2 regions of the Dietzia sp. Die43 genome follow, and region 1 is predicted to be linked to the other one. Evidence: predicted binding sites of a transcription regulator. Region 1 holds the regulator's gene; the other holds the start of a gene.

Region 1 (7,042 bases):
CCGACGCCAGCGGTGCGGCGTCGTCGAGGAATTCACGGGCCCAGTCGATGACCTTGTCGCCGCGGACCTTGTTGTACCCCGAGCCCTGCTCGGCGCCGTCGGACTCCGGGATCGCGTCGGTGCCGTAGAGGGCATCGTAGAGCGAACCCCAGCGGGCGTTACCCGCGTTGATCGCGAACCGGGCGTTCATGACCGGCACGACGAGCTGCGGGCCGGCGACCGTGGCGATCTCCGCGTCGACGTTCTCGGTCGTGACGGAGACGGACTCGGGCTCGGGCACCAGGTACCCGATCTCCTGCAGGAACGCCTTGTAGGCGCCCGGGTCGATCGGCGCCGGGTTCTCGTGGTGCCAGGCGTCGATCCGGGACTGCAACCGGTCGCGGGTGTCGAGCAGTTCGCGATTGCGGGGGGCCAGCTCGGTGAAGATCTCGGAGGCGCCCGCCCAGAACGCGTCGGGATCGACCCCGGTGCCCGGGATCGCCTGGGAGTTGACGAAGTCGTACAGGACCTCGTCGACCTGGATTCCGCCGACAGTGATGCGTTCGGACATCGATGCTCTCCTGGAGGTAGGGGACCGTTCTCCAGGCCGACTCTAGTGGGCGTACCGTCCGGCATCATCCGACATTTCCACGGTGCGGAACGGTCCCCGCCGGCGAGTACGATTTCGCCATGACTTCGACGCGCCAGGCCTCGCAGCCCGACGGTATCGCCTTCCTCAAGGGCCACGGCACCCTCAACGACTTCGTGATCCTCCCGGACGATCAGGCCGACCTGGACCTCGACGTGGACCTCGTACGAGCACTGTGCGATCGGCGTGGCGGAATCGGCGCCGACGGAGTCCTGCGGATCGCGACCGCCGGAGCCCTCGTCGGCCGCGGCGTGCTCGCGACCCTGCCGCCCGGCGTGGACGGTGCGGACTGGTTCATGGACTACCGCAACGCCGATGGTTCCATCGCGGAGATGTGCGGCAACGGGGTCCGGGTCTTCGCCCACGCCCTCGTCGCGACCGGGAGAGCGGAGGCCGGCTCGATCCCGGTGGGCACGCGGTCAGGGGCCCGCCCCGCCGAGGTCCTCTCACACTCGGGTGTTGACGCGGTGGTGCGGGTGGACATGGGGGAGCCGCGTCTGCTGGGCCTGTCCTCGGCGGAGGTCGGTGGCCGGACCTTCGCGGGACTCGCCGTCGACATGGGCAATCCGCACCTCGCCTGTGTGGTCCCCGATCTGGACGCCGCGGGCCTCGCCGGGCTGCCGGTGCAGGAGGCCCCGGTGTATGACCGAGACTTCTTCCCCGACGGCGTCAACGTCGAGATCGCCACCCCGATGGTTGACGGTCGGGTCTCCATGCGGGTCCACGAGCGGGGATCAGGGGAGACCATGTCCTGCGGAACCGGAATCGTCGCGACCGCGGTCGCCGCGCTGGCAGACTCGGGGGAGGCGACGGGCGACGTCGTCGTGGTGGTCCCCGGCGGCGAGGTGGAGGTCTCACTCACCGAGGCCGGGTCCTCGCTCACCGGGCCGTCCACACTCGTCGCCCGCGGTCATTACCACCGTGGTCGGTAGCACACCGTCTCGCACGGGACACCGGGGGGCCCGGTGTGAGAAGATGAACCCGAATGACTACTGATCACACGGCCGCTGACCGGCCGACACGCGACCTCGATCCGTCCATCGGTGATTTCCAGCTCGAGGAGAGATCCTCGATGCGCCGGGTGGCGGGGCTCTCCACCGAACTCCAGGACGTCAACGACGCCGAGTACCGCCAGCTCCGACTCGAACGGGTCGTGCTCGTCGGTGTCTGGACCGAAGGGTCCGCCGCGCAGGCGGACGCCGCGATGGACGAGCTCGCCCAGCTCGCCGAGACCGCGGGATCGGAGGTCTGCGATGCGCTCATCCAGCGCCGCGACAAGCCCGATGCCGCCACATACATCGGGTCGGGCAAGGTCAGCGTCCTCAAGGACGTGATCGCCGCGACCGGCGCGGACACCGTCATCTGCGACGGCGAACTCACCCCTGGACAGTTGCTCGCGCTGGAGAAGGCGGTCAACGTGAAGGTCATCGACCGTACCGCGCTGATCCTCGACATCTTCGCGCAGCACGCCACCAGCCGTGAGGGCAAGGCCCAGGTGACCCTCGCCCAGATGGAGTACATGCTCCCCCGTCTGCGTGGGTGGGGCGAGTCGCTGTCCCGCCAGGCGGGCGGTCGTGCCGGGAGCAACGGCGGCGTCGGCCTCCGTGGCCCGGGTGAGACCAAGATCGAGACCGATCGGCGTCGGATCCGCGAGCGGATGGCCCGTCTGCGCCGGGACATCAAGGGTATGAAGCAGGCCCGGGACACCAAACGGCACCGACGGCGTTCCACTCCGGTGCCATCCATCGCCATCGCCGGATACACGAACGCCGGGAAGTCGAGCCTGCTCAACAGGATCACCGGAGCCGGCGTCCTGGTTCAGAACGCCCTGTTCGCCACACTCGACCCGACCACGCGCAAGGCCGAGTTGCCTGACGGCAGAGCAGTCGTCTTCACGGACACCGTGGGATTCGTCCGACACCTGCCGACCCAGTTGGTCGAGGCGTTCAGGTCCACACTGGAAGAGGTCGTCGACTCCGAGTTGCTCCTCCACGTCGTGGATGGTTCGGATGCCTTCCCGCTCCGCCAGATCGAGGCGGTGCGCAAGGTGATCAACGAGGTGGTCGAGGAGCAGAACGCGGAGCGGCCTCGGGAACTCCTGGTGATCAACAAGATCGACGCCGCGGATCCCGTGGTCCTCACCGAGTTGCACCACGCGCTGCCCGACGCCGTGTTCGTCTCGGCGGTCACCGGGCAGGGTGTCGACGAACTCCTCGAGCGAATCACGCAGATCGTCGCCTCCGGGGACACCGAGGTGACCCTGTCCGTCCCGTACTCCCGCGGGGACGTGGTGTCGCGGGTCCACGCCGAGGGCGCGGTGGTCGAGGAGGAACACACCCAGGACGGAACCCGGCTGGTGGTCCGACTGCCCGCGTCCGTGGCCGGCGAACTGGACGAGTTCGCCGCCCGCGGTCCACATGACGGCGCCGCCTGACCCCTGCGGGGACGGGCGGCGCGTCGTTCGAACCGGGACTCAGAGTTTCCGGAACACTGTCACGACCTTGCCCAGGATCGTCGCGTGCTCGCCCGGAATCGGGCTGAACGACGGATTGTGGGGCAGCAACCAGACTCCGCTCGAGTCGTTCCGGAAAGTCTTGACCGTCGCCTCCCCGTCGATCATGGCGGCGACGATCTCCCCGTTGTCCGCGACGTTCTGCCGCCTGACCACCACGTAGTCGCCATCGCAGATGGCGGCGTCGATCATCGACTCGCCCACGACCTTGAGCATGAACAGATCACCTGAGCCGACGAGGTCCGACGGCAGGGGGAAGATCTCCTCGACGGCTTGCTCCGCGAGGATGGGCCCGCCCGCCGCGATCCGGCCGAGCACGGGGACGTAAACGGGCTCGACCGCTCCGCCCGGACGCTGGGGCTCCGGAGCAGGTGAGCGACGGCCCCGTGACTTCTGCCCCGGGACACCGTGGACGTCGACCGCCCGCGGCTTGTGCGGATCCCGCGTCAGGAAGCCCTTCTTCTCCAGCGTGCGGAGTTGATGCGCCACCGACGACGTGGACTGCAAGCCGACCGCGTCCCCGATCTCCCGGATGCTCGGCGGATAACCACGCTCCTTGACGGTGTCGTGGATGTGGAGCAGAACGCTCTTCTGTCGGTCCGTCAGTGACTCGAAATCGGGCTTCGGCATCTCGTGTGGTCCCTTCGGCGAATGGATGTTCGACGTTGTGATCTGTCTACACCCTAGTGCCAAGGACTGCGGCGCGCCACACAGGTGTTCGAAGAAATTCCTCTGTGAATCGTGACCATGTCGGAGTCGCGTGATACAACTCTAGGGGAGTTCGGATTCGAACAGATGTACTGAGGAACACATACAGGTGTGCGAAGCACCATCGCACACCGTATCGAGTAGGGAGCCACCATGACCGTTGTCGAGCTTCAGTCCCACACACGTCCGGCCGCGCGGTGGACCGAGGTCTGCCCCGACGACCATCGTGGACGGGTCGCGCACCTCGACCGGCCCGGTGACGTGTCGGTGCGGTCCACCCGTGCGCCGCGACGCACCCTGGCCCGACCGGAGGGCAGTCGGCCCGCCGTCACGTCCTCGCGCGCGGAGTATCTCGATCGGCCGCGGATAGCCGCCCGTCCGGCCGCCGTCACGTCGGTCGCCCCGGGTCGCCGTGTGCTCGTGCGCCCGGTCTCCACGGACCGCGTGCGGGCGTGCCACGTCGAGGCACCGGTGTCCACCGGGGTCGTCGACGACGTGCCGGCCTGGGCGCTACTGGCGTGCGGGATCGCATTCGGCGTGATCATGCTTCTCGCAGTGGCCTTCCTCGGTGGACCCGCCTACGCGTGACCGGGCAGCGGGCCTCCTAGAATGGACCGTGGGCGGTGGTCTACCGCCCCCGCGTTTCGTCAGGCACGATCCGGGACGCGTGAACTCCGGTCGACGAAGGGCCCCACGGGAATGTACTGCCCGACATGCCACCACGAGGACTCCCGGGTAATCGACTCACGATCCGTCGACGAGGGTCAGGCGATCCGGCGTCGCCGGGAGTGCCCCCGGTGTGGACACCGGTTCACGACGCTGGAGACGCCTCTGCTGACGGTTCTCAAACGTAACGGGGTGACCGAGGCGTTCAGTCGGGACAAGGTCGTCCGCGGTGTCCGCCGCGCGTGCCAGGGACGATCGGTTGACGAGGACGCTCTGCGTCGCCTCGCCCAACAGGTCGAGGACGCTGTGAGATCCGGCGGTGCGTCCGAGGTTCCCGCCCACGAGATCGGGCTCGCCATCCTGGGCCCTCTGCAGGATCTGGACGAAGTCGCCTACCTGCGGTTCGCGTCCGTGTACAAGCAGTTCAGCTCGGCCGACGACTTCGAACGCGAGATCATCGCCCTCCGGGAGCGCCGCGCGAGCCGCTGACCACGCGGCATCATCGGGACGACCGCGGGGCGAGCGCAGCCGCCACCGCCTTGTCGATCCGCTCTGCCGATACCGGCCGGGCGGTACCAAGCGACTGCGCGAACAGTCCCACCCGGTACTCGGCGAGCATCCACCGCAGGTCCCGGCACGCCCGTGCGCCACCCGGCCGCTGTCGCAGCGCGGCGCACGCCTCCTCGACGATCGACTCGGAGCGGTTCAGCTTCGCCGTGAGTTCGCCGTGCCGGGCGGGTGACTTCTCGGCGAGGTCCAACCGGAGGCCGATTGCCCGTACATGTCGCTCCAGATGTGGAAGCACATCCGAGGGATGGCGCGCGAGGAATCCGCGCCCGACGAGGAAGTCCAGTGAAGGACGGACCTCGTCGGCGACGTCTGCCGGCGCCTCCGCCAGACGGCCCGACACGGACTGGGCGGACATCAGCGCGGGAACCGCCGACGAGATCGCGGACGCCACCGCACCGGGGACCTCCGCCCGCGCAGTGACCTGGAGTTCGTGGAACTCCGCGACCGTGAGAACCGGTGCGCCCTTTCGCCGGGCGATGATCCGCCCACTCGCGGCGAGCGAGGCATCCGACACCAGGGATTCCATCCCGCCGTGCGGGTACTGGGTGAGCGCGAGTCGCTGCTGGACCGGACGGCCGCGCAGAATCGACGCCGCGGAGACCAGGCCTGCCGAGACCAGCGTGAGCACCGCCGACGCCTGAGTGGATCGACGCTCGTCCTCCGTGGCGCACGCCACGAGGTGGATTCCGTCCCCACCGACACGCAGGGCGGGGTAGACGGTCACCTCGACCCCGTCCACCGAGCCGGTGACCGACTGCGGGAGGTCGCCGATGGTATCGGATGTCCACTCCCGGTAGGGCCCCTTGCCGGGTACCAGACGGGCGTTGAGGGTCGCCCGTACCCTGTCCACCAACCGGGTCCTCAACTGCGCGAGATCTGTTCCGGAGGCCACGACCTCGTCCCCGTCGACCACCTCGAAACGCATCCGGAGATGGCCCGGTAGCTGGTTCTGATCGAAGTCACGCGGGTCGACCGTGGTACCGATCCGAGCAGACAGCGCCCGCGCGAGCGCGACGGACAACGGGGCGGACCGGGGCGAGACGTCTCCCGCCAACAGCGACGCGAACTCGGCGGGCGGAGAACACAGTCGACGCAGATACTTGGGCAGCGTGCGGAGCATTTCCGTATAGAGTTCCTCCCGCAGCCCCGGCACCAGCCATTCGAACCCGGCGGTGGTGACCGAGGACAGCTGCGGCAGCGGGATGCGCACCGTGATCCCGTCGGTGGTGACGCCCGGATCGAACGCGTACCGCAGTTCGAAACTCCGCTCTCCCTGACGCCAGAGGGGCGGGAAATCGGCGGCATCGGGCACCGCCTCGGAGGTGCGTATGTCCTCGGGGGTGAGACGGAGGGCCTCCTGGTCGCGATGACCACGCTTCTTCCACCAGGACTCCAGATGCCGGCCGGAGGTGATGTCCTCGGGCAGGCGATCGAGATAGAAGGCCACCAATGCCTCGTCGTCGATCACCAGATCCCGACGGCGGCTCCGCGTCTCCAGTTCACGGGCCTGCTCCACGGCCTCGGCGTTCTCGCGGATGACCGGGACCCGGGTATCCAGGCGTCCTTCCACGATCCCGTGGCGGACGAGCATCTCGCGGGCGAGCGGGGCGTCGACCCTGGAGAGCAGGATCCGCCGCGCCTCCACCACGGTCAATCCCAGCAGCAGCACCTTCTCATACGCCATCGCCGCACCCTGGGCGTCCGACCAGTGCGGTTCGGAGTACTGGGTGCGGGTGAGGTGACCCCCGAGTTGTTCGATCCACCCCGGATCGATCCGGGCGACGTCACGCGCCCACAACCGGGACGTCTCGACGAGTTCGGATGCCATCACCCAGCGGGGAGGCTTCCTGGACAGGTCCGACCCGGGGAACACCTGGAACCGGATGCCCCGGGTGCCCCGGAACTCGCGGGTCTCCTCGTCTCGCATACCGACATTGGTGAGCAGACCGGTCAGGACC
Region 2 (7,042 bases), on a different contig from region 1:
TGTGCGAGCGTCCGCCGACGGTCGTGCGAGCCCGGCCGAGACGGTCGACCAGCGAGATCCCGTCCCCGCGGATGCCCCAGCGGGGGCTCGGGGAAGCGTAGAACTCCACCTGGCTCATCGACTCGACGCCGCCGGCGACCACGAGGTCCATGCCGCCGGAGGCGACCTGGAGTGCGCCGGTGATGATCGCCTGGAGTCCGGAGCCGCAGCGCCGGTCGAGTTGCATGCCCGGCACGTCGATCCCCAGGGGGGAGTCGAGTGCGGCGATGCGGCCGATGGCGGGCCCCTCGCCGTTCGGGGAGCCCTGTCCCAGCACCACGTCGTCGACGTCGGCTCCGGTCAGGCCGGTGCGCTCGACGAGGGCGGTGAGCAGGTCGGTGGCCAGGGTGTTCGCGTCCAGGTCGCGGAACACCCCGCCGAAGCGTCCCACGGGGGTGCGCAGGGGTTGGCAGATGACGACGTCACGCATGGGGTTCCTTCGTTCGGGTTCAGCGGTTGACTATGGCGAGGTCCGCCGACAGTGCGCGGGCGGTGGCCAGCAGTTCGGGGATGACCTCGTCGTCGAGTTGGGTGGGGGAGTAGCGGGCGGCGTGGGTGGAGACGTTGAGGGCGGCGCTGACCGCGCCGTGGCGGTCGTGGACCGGGGCGGCCACCGAGCGCAGGCCGGGCTCGAGTTCCTGGTCGACGACGCACCACCCGCGCTCGGCCACCCGCGAGAGCTCCGCGCGGAGCGCTGACTCGTCGGCGAGGCCGTGGGGGGTGAGCGCCCGCAGGTCCGTCGCGGCGAGGTAGGCGTCGAGGTCCTCGGCGGGGAGCGAGGCGAGCAGGACCCGCCCCATCGATGTGGCGTAGGCGGGGAACCGGGTTCCGATGGTGATGCCGATGGTCATGATGCGACGCACCTGGACGCGCCCCACGTAGACGATGTCGGGGCCGTCGAGGACCGCCACGGACGAGGATTCGCCGAGCCGCGAGCTGAGCTTCTCCAGGTGCGGTTGGGCGAGATCGGTCAGCGGGAGCGCCGACAGGTAGCTGTACCCGAGGTCGAGGACCCGGGGGGTGAGCCAGAAGACAGAGTCGGCCGTGTCCACGTAGCCCAGTTCGACGAGGGTGTGGAGGAAGCGGCGGGCGGTCGCCCGGGTCAGGCCGGTGTTGCGCGCGACGTCACTGAGGGTCTGGCGGGGCTGGCGGGCGTCGAATGCCCGGATGACCGCCAGGCCGCGCGCGAGCGACTGGACGAAGTCGGGGGAGGCCGGGCGGTCCCCGCCGTCGTCCACGGACCCGGCCGGGGTCGACACCACGTCGGGGCGGGTCACGCCGCGCCCGTGTTCCGTGCGGCGTCGAGGTGTCGGCGGAGCACGTCGGTGATGCGGTCCGGGATCTCGACGGTGGGCACGTGGGCCGCCGGGGAGACGACGACGAAGTCCGCTCCGGGCACCCCGTCGGCGATCTCGCGCAGTACCTCCGGGGGAGTGGAGGGGTCTTCTTCCCCGGCGAGCACGAGGGTGGGGCAGGAGATCCGACCCAGCTCGGCGCGGTTGTCCCAGCCGGCCAGCGCGTCGCAGCAGGAGGCGTATCCCTCGGCCGGGGTGCCCAGGACCATCTCACGGAGCCCGGCGACCAGCTCGGGCTCGGCCTCGGCCCGCGCGGCGGTGATCCACCGTGCGACGACGGCGTCGGCGACCGCGGCCGTCCCGCCCTCGCGGACCGCGGCGGCGCGATCGGCCCAGCCGGACGGTTCACCGAACTTCGCGGCGGTGCACAGGAGGGCGGTGGAGAGCACGCGGGTGGGCTCGTGGACGGCGAGCCACTGGGCCACCGCGCCACCGAGCGACAACCCGGCCACGTGGAACCGGTCGACGTCGAGCGAGTCGAGCAGGGCCAGAACGTCGGCGGCCAGGTCGGCGATCGTGCACGGCCCGGGGACGACCTCGGACGTGCCGTGGCCCCGGTGGTCCACCGCGACCACGGTGTGGTCGCGGGACAGGTCCCGGACCTGCGCGTCCCACATCGAACGGTCGGACCCGAGTGATCCGAGGAGGACGAGGACGGGGGTGTCGGCGGACCGGGGTCCGCTGACCTCGTGGGACAGGGTGGCGGGCATGGTGTCGGTCCTCTCGTGCGTCTGGTTTCCGGTTCGGGACCACGATACGCGGAGATCGTGCGAAGGGCGAACACTTGTACAAGATGCGAACACCGGATAGGGTTCGTGACATGACCAACAAGATCTTCTCGTCGGCCGCGGACGCGGTCGCGGACATCCCCGACGGTGCCTCCCTGGCCGTGGGCGGGTTCGGTCTGGTCGGCATCCCCGCCGTCCTCATCGACGCGCTCCTCGAGCAGGGCGCCACCGACCTGAGCACGGTGAGCAACAACTGCGGCACCGACGGTTTCGGCCTGGGCAAGCTTCTGGAATCGCACCGGATCACCCGGACCACGGCCTCGTATGTCGGCGCCAACAAGGAGTTCGCCCGCCAGTACCTCTCCGGCGAGCTCGAGGTGGAGCTCACGCCGCAGGGCACGCTCGCCGAGCGCATGCGGGCCGGAGGCGCCGGCATCCCCGCCTTCTACACCCCGGCCGGCGTCGGCACGATGGTCGCCGACGGGGGCCTGCCGCTGCGTTATGACGGCGAGGGGGGCGTCGCCAAGGCGTCCGAGCCCAAGGAGGTCCGGGTCTTCGACGGCGAACAGTACGTCCTCGAGCGCGGGATCGTCACCGACTTCGCCCTGGTCCACGCCCACAGGGCCGACACCGTGGGCAACCTGCAGTTCCGTGGGACGGCTCGCAACTTCAACCCGGACGTGGCCATGGCCGGTCGGATCACGATCGTGCAGGCCGAGGAGGTCGTCGAGCCGGGCGGGATCGACCCGGCCAACGTCCACATCCCCGGCATCTTCGTCCAACGGATTGTCGAGGTCGGCCGCCAGGAGACCGGCGTCGAGATCCGCACCACCAGGGAGGCCTGAGCCATGAGCTGGACCCACGAGCAGATGGCGGCTCGCATCGCCGCGGATTTCACCGACGGCCAGTACGTCAACCTCGGTATCGGTATGCCCACCCTCATCCCCGGATATCTTCCCGAGAGTGTGCAGGTGACCCTCCACTCGGAGAACGGCATCCTCGGCGTCGGGCCGTACCCGACGGACGACGAGCTCGACCCCGAGATGATCAACGCAGGCAAGGAGACCATCACCGCCGAGGCGGGGGCGGCGTTCTTCTCGTCGTCGGAGTCCTTCGCCATGATCCGCGGCGGTCACGTCGACGTCGCCGTCCTCGGCGCTATGCAGGTCTCGCAGTCCGGCGACCTGTCCAACTGGATGGTCCCCGGCGCCATGGTCAAGGGCATGGGCGGTGCGATGGACCTCGTCCACGGCGCCGACCGCGTGATCGTGATGATGGACCACGTCACCCGCAAGGGCGACCTCAAGCTCATGCAGGAGAACACGCTCCCGTACACGGGCAAGGGCTGCGTCCAGCGGGTCGTCACCGACCTGTGCGTCCTCGACATCGCGCCGGAGGGCTTCCGACTCGTCGAACTGGCGCCGGACGTGACCATCGACGAGGTCCGCCGGAAGACGGGCGCCGAGATCCACGCCTGAGTCGACGCTCGGGTGGACGTCAGGTGTACACCGCCCGCGGAGGCGGGAGGCGGGGTCGGATTCTCACTACTGTGGGAACCGACCCCGTCGTCGTCCCCGGAAGGTCCGTCCCACATGAGCACCTCCACCCCGGTCACCGCCACCCCGGCCACCGTGACCGTCACCGGCGCCGCCGGAAAGATCGCCTACTCGTTGCTGTTCCGTCTCGCCTCCGGGCTGGTGTTCGGGCCCGGGACCCCGGTCCGCCTGCGTCTGCTCGACATCCCGTCGGCCGTGGTCGCGGCGGAGGGCGTCGCGATGGAGATCGAGGACTGCGCTCTCCCGCTGGTCGAGTCGATCGAGATCACCGACGACGTGGACACCGCGTTCGACGGCGCCAACGCGGCATTCCTGGTGGGCGCCAGGCCGCGCGGCAAGGGGATGGAGCGCGCCGACCTGCTCACCGCCAACGGGGCGATCTTCCGGGAACAGGGCCGCGCCATCAACGCCCACGCCGCCGACGACGTGCGGGTGGTGGTGGTGGGCAACCCCGCCAACACCAACGCCTACATCGCCCACCGACACGCGCCCGACGTCCCCGCCGGTCGCTTCACCGCCCTGATGCGGCTCGACCACAACCGCGCGCTCAGCCAGCTCGCCACCCGGCTGGGAGCGCCGGTCGCCGACCTGGACGGGGTGGTGGTCTGGGGCAACCACTCGGCCACCCAGTTCCCCGACGTGTCGTACCTGACGCGACGAGGCGAGCCGGTCACCTCCGGGCTCGACGAGGAGTGGTTGGCCGACACGTTCATCCCACGGGTCGCGAACCGGGGAGCCGAGATCATCTCGGTGCGCGGATCGTCGTCGGCCGCCTCGGCCGCCGGCGCGGCGGTCGACCAGATGCGCGACTGGGTGCACGGCACCAGTGGGGAGAGCTGGACCACGGTCGCACTGCCGTCGGAGGGGCAGTACGGCACCGTGCCGGGTGTGGTGACGGGGTTGCCCTGCCGCAGCCGCGGCGCGGAGTGGGAGGTCGTCGAAGGACTGGCGATCGGGGACTTCCAACGAGCCCGCATCGACGCGTCGGTGGCGGAGCTGGTCTCGGAGCGTGACGCCGTTCACGGACTGGGACTGGCCGACTGACCTCGGGTGCACCGGGGCTGACGGCGTGTGCCGGGCCCCGGCGTCCACGGCCTAGGATGGTCGGGTGACGACTCCAGCTTCTGCCTCCCCGAACACCGACCGCGCGGACGCCCTGCCCGCCTCCTGGAACCCAGGTGAGGTGGAAGGCGGGCTGTACCAGCGCTGGGTGGAGGCCGGCTACTTCGAGGCCGACCCGTCCAGCGACAAGCCCGCCTACTCGGTGGTGTTGCCGCCGCCCAACGTCACGGGCAGCCTGCACATGGGCCACGCGCTCGACCACACCCTCATGGACGTGCTCACGCGGCGCAAGCGCATGCAGGGCTTCGAGGTCCTGTGGCTGCCCGGCATGGACCATGCCGGGATCGCCACGCAGACCCTCGTGGACCGCAAGCTCCGCGACGAGGGGATCGACCGCCACGAGATCGGCCGCGACGCGTTCATCGAGAAGGTCTGGGAATGGAAGCGCGAGTCCGGTGGGACCATCGGGGAGCAGATGCGTCGCCTCGGCGACGGTGTCGACTGGTCGCGTGAGCGGTTCACCCTCGACGACGGACTGTCGCGCGCGGTGCAGACCATCTTCAAGGAGCTCTACGACAGCGGTCTGATCTACCGCGCCGAGCGACTGGTCAACTGGTCGCCCACCCTGCAGACCGCGATCTCGGACATCGAGGTCAAGTACGCGGACGTCGAGGGCGAGCTGGTGAGCTTCCGCTACGGCTCGATGGACGATTCCGAGCCGCACCTGGTCGTGGCCACGACCCGGCTCGAGACGATGCTCGGTGACACCGCGATCGCCGTCCATCCCTCCGACGAGCGCTACGCGCACCTGGTGGGCACCGAGATCCCGCACCCGTTCCGGGACGGGTGGACCATGCGAGTGGTCGCGGACGACTATGTCGATCCCGAGTTCGGGACCGGCGCGGTGAAGGTCACGCCCGCGCACGACCCCAACGACTTCGCGATCGGCCAGCGTCACGGCCTCGAGATGCCCACGATCATGGACGCCACCGGCCACATCACCGGGACCGGGACCCGCTACGACGGCATGGACCGTTTCGACGCCCGCAAGGCCGTCCGGGAGGACCTCGCCGAGCAGGGGCGCATCGTCAAGGAGGTGCGTCCGTACCTGCACTCGGTGGGCCACTCCGAACGGTCCGGCGAGCCGATCGAGCCGCGGCTGTCGCTCCAGTGGTGGGTGCGGGTCGAGGAACTGGCGAGGATGGCCGGGGACGCCGTGCGCGACGGTGACACGGTGATCCACCCGACGAGCCAGGAACCGCGCTGGTTCGACTGGGTCGACGACATGCACGACTGGTGCATCTCCCGCCAACTGTGGTGGGGTCACCGCATCCCGATCTGGTACGGCCCCGACGGCGACGTGGTCTGCGTGGGACCAGGCGAGGAGCCGCCCGCCGGATACACCCAGGACACCGACGTGCTCGACACGTGGTTCTCCTCCGGACTGTGGCCGTTCTCCACCATGGGCTGGCCCGATCGCACCGCCGACCTCGAGCGGTTCTACCCGACGTCCGTCCTGGTCACCGGGTACGACATCCTCTTCTTCTGGGTGGCGCGGATGATGATGTTCGGCACCTTCGTGGGCCGGACCCTCACCGGCGACAAGGCCGCTCCGGGGAAGGTTCCGTTCACCGACGTCTTCCTCCACGGCCTCGTGCGCGACGAGCACGGCCAGAAGATGTCCAAGTCCAAGGGCAACGGCATCGACCCGCTCGACTGGGTGGACCGCTTCGGCGCCGACGGCCTGCGCTTCACCCTGGCCCGCGGGGCCAGCCCGGGCGGCGACCTGTCGGTCGGGGATGACGCCGCCCAGGCGTCGCGCAACTTCGCCACCAAGCTGTTCAACGCCACCCGCTTCGCGCTGATGAACGGGGCGAAGGTGGGCGAGCTGCCCGCCGCGTCCGCGCTCACCGACGCCGACCGGTGGATCCTGCACCGCCTCGGGGAGGTGCGGGTAGGCGTCGACGACGCGCTGGACCGCTACGAGTTCTCCAAGGCGTGCGAGGCCCTGTACCACTTCGCCTGGGACGAGGTGTGCGACTGGTACCTCGAGCTCGCGAAGGTCCAGTTCGGTTCGGACGACGCCGCGCGCGCGTCCGAGCGGGCCGAGAACACGAGACTCGTCCTCGGACACGTGTTGGACGTCCTCATGCGGATGCTGCACCCGGTCATCCCGTTCGTCACGGAGACGCTGTGGACGGCACTGACCGAGCGGGAGTCCGTGGTGGTCGCGGACTGGCCCACCGACGTGGCGCCGGCCGATGACGCCACGGAGCCGGTCCGCCGCGTGGCCGACGCCCAG

Evidence for each region. The regulator LexA, encoded in region 1, represses DNA repair genes until DNA is damaged. The targets are predictions, from matches to a motif close to CGAACANNTGTTCG.
Region 2: NR111_RS10115 (CoA transferase subunit A) is a predicted target of LexA. The motif match lies at 2,191-2,204, and genes of this name have one in related genera.

Annotation. Positions count from the first base shown of each region.
Region 1 is NZ_JALJRF010000001.1:207,908-214,949, reverse strand. It holds gene NR111_RS01010 (malate synthase G) at 1-550, opposite strand, end outside; gene dapF (diaminopimelate epimerase) at 670-1,560, shown strand; gene hflX (GTPase HflX) at 1,614-3,062, shown strand; gene lexA (transcriptional repressor LexA) at 3,102-3,812, opposite strand; gene NR111_RS00990 (hypothetical protein) at 4,002-4,436, shown strand; gene nrdR (transcriptional regulator NrdR) at 4,548-5,003, shown strand; gene hrpA (ATP-dependent RNA helicase HrpA) at 5,014-7,042, opposite strand, start outside.
Region 2 is NZ_JALJRF010000010.1:69,524-76,565, reverse strand. It holds gene NR111_RS10130 (acetyl-CoA C-acetyltransferase) at 1-469, opposite strand, end outside; gene NR111_RS10125 (IclR family transcriptional regulator) at 489-1,277, opposite strand; gene pcaD (3-oxoadipate enol-lactonase) at 1,313-2,104, opposite strand; gene NR111_RS10115 (CoA transferase subunit A) at 2,215-2,967, shown strand; gene NR111_RS10110 (3-oxoacid CoA-transferase subunit B) at 2,971-3,600, shown strand; gene NR111_RS10105 (malate dehydrogenase) at 3,715-4,722, shown strand; gene NR111_RS10100 (valine--tRNA ligase) at 4,787-7,042, shown strand, end outside.